DNA from 3 places in the Salipaludibacillus agaradhaerens genome. Region 1 is predicted to be linked to each of the others. Evidence: riboswitches for the same ligand, from Rfam matches in the RefSeq annotation. Region 1 holds a riboswitch; each other region holds the start of a gene.
What was found. Region 1 has a riboswitch for lysine ahead of lysA (diaminopimelate decarboxylase). Riboswitches for the same ligand answer to the same signal wherever they lie in the genome.
Positions count from the first base shown of each region.

Region 2: linked by a shared signal. The riboswitch ahead of BK581_RS16980 (Na+/H+ antiporter NhaC family protein) and the one ahead of lysA (diaminopimelate decarboxylase) in region 1 are both predicted to bind lysine.
Region 3: linked by a shared signal. The riboswitch ahead of dapA (4-hydroxy-tetrahydrodipicolinate synthase) and the one ahead of lysA (diaminopimelate decarboxylase) in region 1 are both predicted to bind lysine.

Region 1 covers NZ_KV917378.1:823,537-826,828, forward strand. Annotated here, with positions in the region: gene BK581_RS03880 (peptidylprolyl isomerase) at 1-61, opposite strand, end outside; gene lysA (diaminopimelate decarboxylase) at 162-1,508, opposite strand; lysine riboswitch at 1,618-1,798, opposite strand; gene BK581_RS03890 (spore germination protein) at 1,874-3,292, opposite strand, start outside.
Region 2 covers NZ_KV917378.1:3,705,432-3,708,723, reverse strand. Annotated here, with positions in the region: gene BK581_RS16980 (Na+/H+ antiporter NhaC family protein) at 1-1,334, opposite strand, end outside; lysine riboswitch at 1,429-1,609, opposite strand; gene yunB (sporulation protein YunB) at 1,686-2,492, opposite strand; gene BK581_RS16970 (ABC transporter ATP-binding protein) at 2,970-3,292, shown strand, end outside.
Region 3 covers NZ_KV917378.1:509,601-512,892, reverse strand. Annotated here, with positions in the region: gene BK581_RS02435 (hypothetical protein) at 1-4, shown strand, start outside; gene BK581_RS02430 (flavodoxin family protein) at 144-758, opposite strand; lysine riboswitch at 945-1,133, shown strand; gene dapA (4-hydroxy-tetrahydrodipicolinate synthase) at 1,278-2,165, shown strand; gene BK581_RS02420 (GNAT family N-acetyltransferase) at 2,464-2,916, opposite strand.

The DNA of each region.
Region 1 (3,292 bases):
CTGGAAAAAATTCAATAACAACTTTTTCTCCTGTTTCAAATACAATTTCGCCTTTTTTCATGTTGGAAGACCTCCCATTATTGTGTAAATCAGTCAGACTTCTTTATTCTACCTTACATTGAGTTAGAATGAAACTCATGAGACTATATCTAAATGTTATATTATTTATTTACAGTTGAATCCACATCTTTAAGTTGACACTGATGACGGTATGATCGCTCGTGGCGCACTAAGTCACTAAACGTCTCTCTCTCAATAACACATGTGTGTTCTCCACCTTCCACAAAAACCACAGCAGGACGAAGAATACGGTTATAATTATTGGCCATAGCATAACCATATGCACCTGTAGAAGAAACTGCAAGAATATCACCTTGAACAGCTGGTGGTAACTTAACATCCCAGATAAGCATATCGCCACTTTCACAGCATTTGCCTGCGATAGATACGAGTTCTGTTTTTTCATCGTTTGCTTTATTCGCTAAAACAGCTTCATATTCTGCCTGATATAATGCTGGACGAATATTATCAGTCATCCCCCCGTCTACAGATAGGTATGTCCGTACATCGGGAATATCTTTTCTAGCACCTATACGGTAAAGTGTCGTACCAGCTTCCCCGACTAGTGCCCGCCCTGGCTCAATCCAAATTTCTGGAACTGGCATTTTCAGTTTAGCTGCCTCGCTTTTCGCCGTTTCTACCATTTTGTCAACATAGACATGTAAAGGCAATGGATGGTCGTTCTCTCCATATCGAATACCAAAGCCGCCCCCCACATTTAACACATCTGGATAGTAGCCCATTTCCTGATGCCACCGGGCTATTGATAAGTAAATTGCTTTCACCGCTTCTTCAAAGCCTTCCGCTCGAAAAATTTGTGATCCTATGTGTGAATGGACACCTTGTAAGTAAAGATACTCATGATTAAGTAACATTTTAATCGCCTTTTCAGCTTGACCACTGTTCAGATCAAATCCAAATTTGGAATCTTCCTGTCCAGTTGAAATATATTCATGTGTGTGTGCTTCTACACCCGGTGTAATTCGAATAAGAACTTTCATCGGCGTTTTCATAGATTCAGTCATAGCCATTAGCCAAGATAGCTCTGTAAAGTTGTCAACAACAATACACCCAATTCCTTCTTTTAAAGCCATTTCCAACTCATCAGGCGTTTTATTATTACCATGAAAATGAATTCTCTCGGCTGGAAAACCTGCCTTCATAGCGGTAAACAGTTCCCCACCAGAACAGACATCTAAACTTAAACCCAGTTCTTCAGCTAGCTCTATCATAGCAATACAGCTAAATGCTTTACTTGCATAAGCTACTTGATAATCTACACGTTGTTGTTCAAAAGCTTTCTTAAAAGCTAACGCGCGATCGCGAATGTCTTTCACATCATATATATATAACGGAGTGCCATAATACTCTGCTAATTCAGTAACATCGACGCCACCTATCGTTAAATGTCCAAAGTCATTAATATAGCTCGTGCCGTATAAACCCACATTAATCCACTCCTTTAGTCACTCGTATTACTAATATAAAACAAATAAAAAGAGAAATGAATATGAAACACATTCATTTCCCTTAAGCTCAACGCAAAGAACAGTGTGCTTTCAGGGTAGTGCTCCACCACATTTATAAGCAGTGACAGTGTACAGAATGTTCAACTGTACCCCAGCTGGTGGAATGTAAGGAGGCATTCTCCAACTTCGGCAACTCGGCCTTTCCATTGTTTTCAAAGCCTCCTTAGCTCCCACAATGTACTGTTCCTCATTGCACCTCTACCTGTTTCAGAAAAGGTGAACCTTTTCTTGTCAGTTTTATAAACATTATCATACTCAAAGACTTCATGCAACTGCTTTGCGTGTTAGCTTTGTTTAATCGGGTCTTTTGGTTTAACGATACTTGGTCTACGTCGTTTTAATGGAATTGGTTGACGGATTAAAATATCCCAAAAGGCTTTCGGATAAAAGGGCAGAAAGGGCCACAAATACGGTGCATTTAAAGGCTTCGTTCGAGCTATAAGGATGAAAAAGACTGTTGTAGCAATAACAAAGCCTGGTACTTTAAACAATGCAACAGCTATGAGGACGGCTATCCTTAAAATTTTTAATGCAATCGCCATTTCATAACTTGGTGTTGCGAACATACCAATGGCAGCAAAGGCTACATATAAAATAACTTCTGGGACTAACAAACCCACCTCAATGGCAATTTCACCAATTAGTAAAGCCGCTACTAACCCGAGAGCTGTCGCTAAAGGTGAAGGTGTATGTATTGCAGCCATCCTTAATAATTCAATTCCTAATTCAGCAAAGACCATTTGAGCAAATATAGGTACATTTGTTGTTTCTTCAGGCCCAATGTAGTGCAATTGTTCAGGAATGAGTGATGGTTCTAGCACCATCAATAGCCATAATGGCAAAATGAATAACGCAAATATCATACCTGAAAAGCGTACCCATCGAAAAAAAGTGCCAACTATAGGGGCTTGGCGATATTCTTCCGCATGCTGCACATGATGAAAAAAAGTAGCTGGAAACACGATGATACTTGGGGATGTATCCACAAATAAAATAACATGACCTTCCAACAAATGAGTAGCTGCTACATCAGGCCTTTCTGTATAGCGTACCATCGGAAACGGATTAATTCCTTGCTTCACGACGAACTCTTCAACCACTTTGTCTGCCATTGTTAACCCGTCTATATCGATCGCTTCTAATTCTTTTCGAACAATGTTCACAAGGTCTGGGTCAGCAACCCCTTTAATATACGATAAACAGATATCTGTCTTTGATCTTCTTCCAACTTGCATCATTTCATTGCGTAATCTTTCATCCCGAATTCGACGTCTAGTTAACGCCGTATTTTCAATAATATTTTCCGTATACCCATCGCGGCTTCCCCGTACAACTCGTTCTGTATCAGGTTCTTCAGGTCCACGTCCAGGATAACTTCGTACATCTATGACAATGGCTTCTGCTTCACCTTCAATGAGAATAAATATAAGCCCCGAGAGCATTTGCTTAATAGCTGTATCTAGTGTATCAGCATACTCAACTTGTACGTGGGTCAGTCGATTTTCAATCTGCTCTCTGACTTTATTAGTTCGCTTTCTTTCTGTAGCGTCTAAAAACATGAGCTCTTTTAACAGCTCAATGATATATTCGATATCGCAAAGACCATTAACAAAATAAAATTGGACTTCCTTATCGAGTACATGAATCTTTCTAATCCCTACGTCAAAGCTTTCACCAATACCCACTCGTTCTATTATCCGGCG
Region 2 (3,292 bases), 2.9 Mb from region 1:
ATTGGTGAGCAGTGATCCCCGAATATTGCCCCTGCAAGAACAGCCGCCAATACTGGAAGCATTAAAGACATATCTGTGGCGGCCGCTATATCACCAGCAATAGGAAGCATAATACCGAATGTTCCCCACGACGTCCCAGTACTAAATGCCATCACACCTGCTAGGACAAATAGTAAAGCTGGCAAAAGAGCAAGTGATACATGTTCATCCACTATGCCTGCCAAAAATTGTCCAGTGCCCAACTCACCAATAATTTCTATAATCGTCCATGCAAATATGAGAATATATATTGCCGGAAGCATGGATTTAATACCGGCCCAAAGGCCGATCCCCATGTCCCTCACCGATAGACTACGAACTAACACAATCACAATTGTAATCACTAAACTAACTAGACCACCATATAATAATGAGGCTGCCACGTCTGTATTTTCAAATACCTTTAATAATGTAGCACTACCTTCTGTCCCTTCTATACCAGTGATAACCATAAAAATGCTTGTAGACATGATAAGTGCTGCAATAGGCCACAATAGGTTTCCAACATAACCTTCTTTATCATTCTTATCTAAGTTGCTATCCCCAGGGATAGGACCTTTTGTTTTATCCACTACTTCTCCAGTTGAGAGAGCTCTATTTTCATGCACGCGCATTGGGCCAAAGTCCAATTTAAAATAAGCAACTGCAAAAACTAACAAGATCGTAAAAACAGCATAAAAGTTCATTGGGCCCATGAGTAAAAAGGCTTGAAGAGAACCATACTCTGTGAAATTATGTGTTGCAAATATGCCAGCTATAATTGTAATGATGGAAGCTCCCCAACTAGAAACAGGAGAAATAACACAAATTGGTGCTGACGTCGAATCGACGATATAAGCTAATTTGGCTCTCGAAATACGATGCCTATCCGTCAAAGGCCTACTTACATTTCCCACTGTCAGGCTATTAAAGTAATCATCAATAAAGATGAGCAGACCGAGAACAGCCGATGCTATTTGAACGCTAATACGGGTTTTAAATTTTGTTAAGGCCCATTCTCCAAATGCCCGACTTCCGCCACTTATGGAAATAAGAGACGCGATCATCCCTAAAATTAAAAGAAATAAAATAATATAAAATTCCCAAGTGTTTATCCCACCATCAACATAAAAGATGTTTGTCACAATTGTTCCAACTTGCGACAATGCCTGATTAATAAATAGTTCTTCAGTTTGGTTAATCATAAGGGCACCTACAACGATCCCTACCCCTAGGGAGAATAGGACTCTTTTTGTCACGATAACCATTACTAATGCTAAAATTGGCGGTAGTAATGATAAAATACCATGTTCCATTTTTCTCTTTCCTCCTCTAAAATACCAACACAAAAAGCAGCAAGAGGTGTGTTCTTGCTGCTTCATTGAAGTCAGGAAAATCATCCTCGTCAAGGTAAAAAGTAGTCCTCCACTCCGGTCTTCCCGAAAGTGACAGTGTTGCACTTATTCAATGCAACCCCAGCTCCTTTATTTTGGACGAAATAAAATGCTTCGGCAAAATTTCCTTTCATGACCCCTCATAGCTGTCCTAGCTCTTGATCATTACTCATAAATTTCGCGCCTCTACCCCATTCTTGATGAGGTATGCTGACAGTATTTAATTATTAGACCGAGAACTATAATATCAAAATAACGGTCATAATTCAATAGTTAGTCAATGGAATCTTCTATGTCTAGCTCTTCTGGTCGCTGGATGACTGCCGGTGTCATACCACCTTCTCCACCTGTTCCACCATAAAAGTCTGGTACCTCACCAGGAATCCACACCATCGCTACAGGGATCGATGTTTTCACCACTTCTGTATCAGTAGCAAATGGAATGACCACTTTAACATCCACTTCAATGTCAACTGATACACTCATGTAAGTGTTGTTAATCCCCACATGGACAATATTCTCCTTCAATTGTGATTTCACATCCCCGATTGCTGATAATCTGACGGGCACTCTCGGCCCCAAGTGCGCCAACAATGCATTGTTAGTCGCCTGACCTAATGGAATCATATGTATAATACCGTCCTCCGAAAAGGTCGCTCCATCTCGATCTACATCAACTTCATTTGGGATACGCATATCTTGCACGCGTCCATGCTCAATATCATTTAAATAATTTTGTACTCTCTTCGTGGTTTCTTGTAAAACACGATTATAAATAACGGGATTATACTGAACAAGAATCACATTGCCTTCATCATCTTTTTCGTATTCCACAAGGTCTTCCATATCAGTATCTTCTAAAATATGTCGAGAAATGGCATCATTGATTGCCAGTGTCCCAATACGTTGCGTTTCCGTTTTAGCAATGGCTAATAATGTAGGTCGGACCCCTTTCTCAACGATTATTAACCCTTGTACCGTCAAGATAATAAAAATGATTAAAGAGATCATAAAGACATAACGAAATGGAAGAGGTCCTTTCTTTTTACGGCGCGGCCGAATGGTGCGGAGAGTTAACATGGTCATTCCCCCTTCTTTTAATATCTATGCAACAAAGGAGGATTGTACAACGAAATATATTGTAGAGTGCTGGGGGATTTATCTCAAGGCGTTAAGTTCCAGATAATAATTCTGTGTAGTATGTATGTTTGTGTCCTAATCGTTTGGATACATATTCAATATTTTATGTCTTGAGAAAATAGAATAATGCATGAGTATCTCTTAAACCGTGAAGCGTAATTTTTTAATACCTAATTTCGTCAATAACTTAGCTAATTGTTCCGACTATATTAAAGTCAACAGCAGAAATATTCAAACTTTATGGATGGGTATCTCCCCTAAATACCATACATATTAAGTATATATGATATTTAGGATATATGATATTTAAGATATTTATAGTTAACATATAATGTATAAAGAAATTAAAACGATTCCTCTTTCGAAAATTATATACTTAGTATATAATTTCATTAGAAGAATAGGAGGAATTAACCCATGATAAAGGTTAGAAACTTGAAAAAGGAATTTACACAGGGACAAGAAAGAACACACGTCTTGAAGGGCTTTGATTTGAATGTTAAAGAAGGCGAATTTGTGGCTGTAATGGGACCAAGTGGTTCTGGAAAGAGTACATTACTCCAACTTTTAGGGGGGCTTGATGTCCCTACTGAAGGAGATATAGTAATAAATCAGAGTAATTTAAGTAATATGACGGAAAAAGAAAGAACTATATTTCGTAGAAAATACCTAGGTTTTATTTTTCAAAATTACCAACTGCTCCCTACATTAAGTGTAGAGGAAAATATAGCTTTCCCTCT
Region 3 (3,292 bases), 310 kb from region 1:
GTAATAGGAACTGCTGTTACTCTGAGTAAATTTTTACTGAATGGTAACTACCAAAGAACCATTTTGCCCATAAAACCGTCAAAATACAGAGAGGGCGTCCAAATAATTATTTGGCACGCCCTTTTGCAATGGATGATGAGGGATTAAGTATTTCCTTTTGTGGGAATCGGAGTTGCCTTAAACATTTTAGCAAGATGAGCGAGGTTATGACTCATGACTGAGACATTTTCTTTCGTAAAATCACTTTCCTGTCCCGCTTCCAAATAGGAAGGCCCTGGCCCTGCTTCTCCGACCCAATATGCTTCCCCATTAGGAGGAATAGTAAAACCTAAATGCTGTAAAACAAAAATAATCGTTTTAGCAGCCTGTTTACCGCCATCTTCATTCCCCGTCACAATAGCTCCTCCGACTTTATTATAATAAATAGGCTGCCCATAATCATTTGTCTCGTCGCTAGAGGCATCTAATTTTTCCAGTATAAGTTTACATATACTGCTTAATTCTCCTTGCCACACCGGGGTGCCAATTATAACTATGTCGGCTTCTTTTAACTTATTAAAGAGCTTCGGCCATTCATCATCGGCACCCATATCCGGTTCCATCCCAAAAGGAAGATGAAAGTCAGCAATACGTATCTCTTCTGTTGTCACACCTTCATCTTCCAAAATTTGTCTCGATTCTTGAATTAAGCCACTTGTATTAGACGTTTCATCACCTGTTTTCAATGAAGTATTAAAATACAATGCTTTTATCGTCATCAAAACCCCTCCAAATCTTATTATAATTGTGACATTCCCCTTGGTGTGTCAGTTAAACATCTCGTTTTTACTCATACTATAGTCACATTAATGTTATTTTCGATAATCAACACCCATATTTTATTGAAAAATGATAGAGTTTCTGATACAGTTGAGTCAAAGTTCATATTTACTTCAATTTTTTGAAGTGAGTTTAGAGGTGCAAGCGTTCATCAGTAGATGGCTGGAAGAGGATGAGCTCTTAAGAAAGTCGTGGAAAGGGAAGCTTGCCGAAGCAGCATTCGTCTCATACCGAGTGTTGTTGGGTCTGTTATTGAATAAATGCAGAACTGTCGTATAGTTTTACCACAAACTATATGGAGGGCTATCTCACGCTGGATGACCGTTATCTATCCACGCAGCAACGAGACCCTCGTTGGTGCTTTTTGTATGTCATACGGTTCATCATGCGATTTAGCTCTATTCAGGAACTTGGTGTCACCCATTATGGGGACAAACTTTTGAATAGAGGTGTTGTACATGAATTTCGGACACATTTTAACTGCAATGGTAACCCCTTTTGATCATGAAGGAAACATTGACTATCAAGCAACAAAAGACTTGATTAATCACCTACTCTCAAACGGCTCTGATGGTATTGTCATAGCTGGTACGACTGGCGAATCTCCGACGTTGTCCATCCGTGAAAAAGCAGAGCTATATAAGTTTGCAGTAGAAACAGTCTCTGGTAAGGCGACTGTCATAGCAGGTACAGGAACTAACAGCACGCGAGCCGCTATAGAGCTAACCAAATTAGCAGAAGAAGCCGGAGTCGATGGTGTCATGCTTGCTACTCCGTATTACAATAAACCAAATCAAGAAGGTATGTACCTACATTTCAAAGCGATTGCAGAATCTACTGCACTACCCGTTATGCTCTACAATGTTCCTGGTCGTAGCGTTGTAAACTTGCTTCCTGAAACTGTCATACGTTTGTCAGATATCTCAAATATCGTCTCAATTAAAGAAGCAAGTGGCAACCTAGATGCCATGACAGAGATTATCGCCAAAACGCCAGAAAGCTTCTCATTATACAGTGGAGATGACAGCTTAACACTACCTGTGATGGCTATCGGTGGTAATGGGGTCATTTCAGTCGCTTCTCATATTGTTGGTAATGAAATGAAAGCGATGATAACTGCTTATGAAAATGGCGACACGATATATGCTCAAACTCTACACCGTGAATTGGTGCCTATTATGAATGTCATGTTCTCTGCGCCAAGTCCGGCACCGGTTAAAGCAGCACTAGAAATGAGCGGCGTAAAAGTGGGGTCAGTTCGCTTACCAATGGTTCCACTGACACCTGACGAATCACAACTCGTCTATAAAACCATTCAGCATAAAATATTTTCTTCAGCCGTATAAAACGAAACTTCAATCAGTGGGCGTTTACGGACGGTTATCTGTGATAAATATTAACCCCCATGTTCAAAAAGGACCTTTTTGAACATGGGGGTTCTATAATATGAGTGTTAGAACGTCCTAATGGTTTGATAGCACTACACCTAATATTCCTTCCACGGGCGAGAAAATTGTTTTACCGACTACTCATCAATATCTTTTTCTATAAACGAACTTCTCACTTAAATACTCTATCAGTCAGTAGCAAATGTATAGTTAATGTAATAGACTTGTCACAAGGAGTGGTCCATTATAAACTATGCTAAACTAATGCTTTAGATAGTCTGACCATATCCATACATTGGATGCCATTTTCATAAATAGGTTCCGCATAATGGTCAAGGAAAAAGTTTGTTTCCACACCCGTTATACGAAAGCCACATTTTTGATAAAAAGCCAGTTGATCGATACTCGAATTGCCCGTACCAACTTCTAACCCTTTATAACCCCGTTGTGTCGTTAACTCAACAGCATGGGCAATGAGTTGTTTTCCAATCCCTCTCCCCTGCCATTCTTCTGAAACAGCAATGCATACTATTTCAGCCGTCGCGCTATCTCGCTCGACAAATATGTAAGCACCCACCATTGTATGCTGTTGCATCATACAGTAGCATTCACCGTCTTCAAAATGCTTTTTAACGTTCGCTTCACTTGGATCTGCCTGCATTAGAAGAGTTAAAAGAGACTGATCATATTTGAGACATTTTTTGAACATGTTTATGGTCTCCTTATTACATTTATGATTTAGAAATAATTTAACACTATTTTATCACAGATAAGCATTTTCGCAGGACGCGAAGACGTTAGTTTGTGTTCCTTATCAGTGGGAGAAGAACGGAAACTCCCACTGATTGAAGGTTCGTTTTATCATACAGTAAAAACATATTTTGTAATGCCATTTTTTTCTGCTTCATCCCCCCGCTATAACAGTATGTACTTCATTCTGTTATATTGCTGGAATCGCTTAACATAGTGTCATCACCTTATATTTTAATAGAGTATTTATATAACAATTATCTATTTACGAATCTGTTATAGTTAAATTTCACCTCTGTTATATAGTCAAAAAAGTGTCACATTTCCCCCTTGTT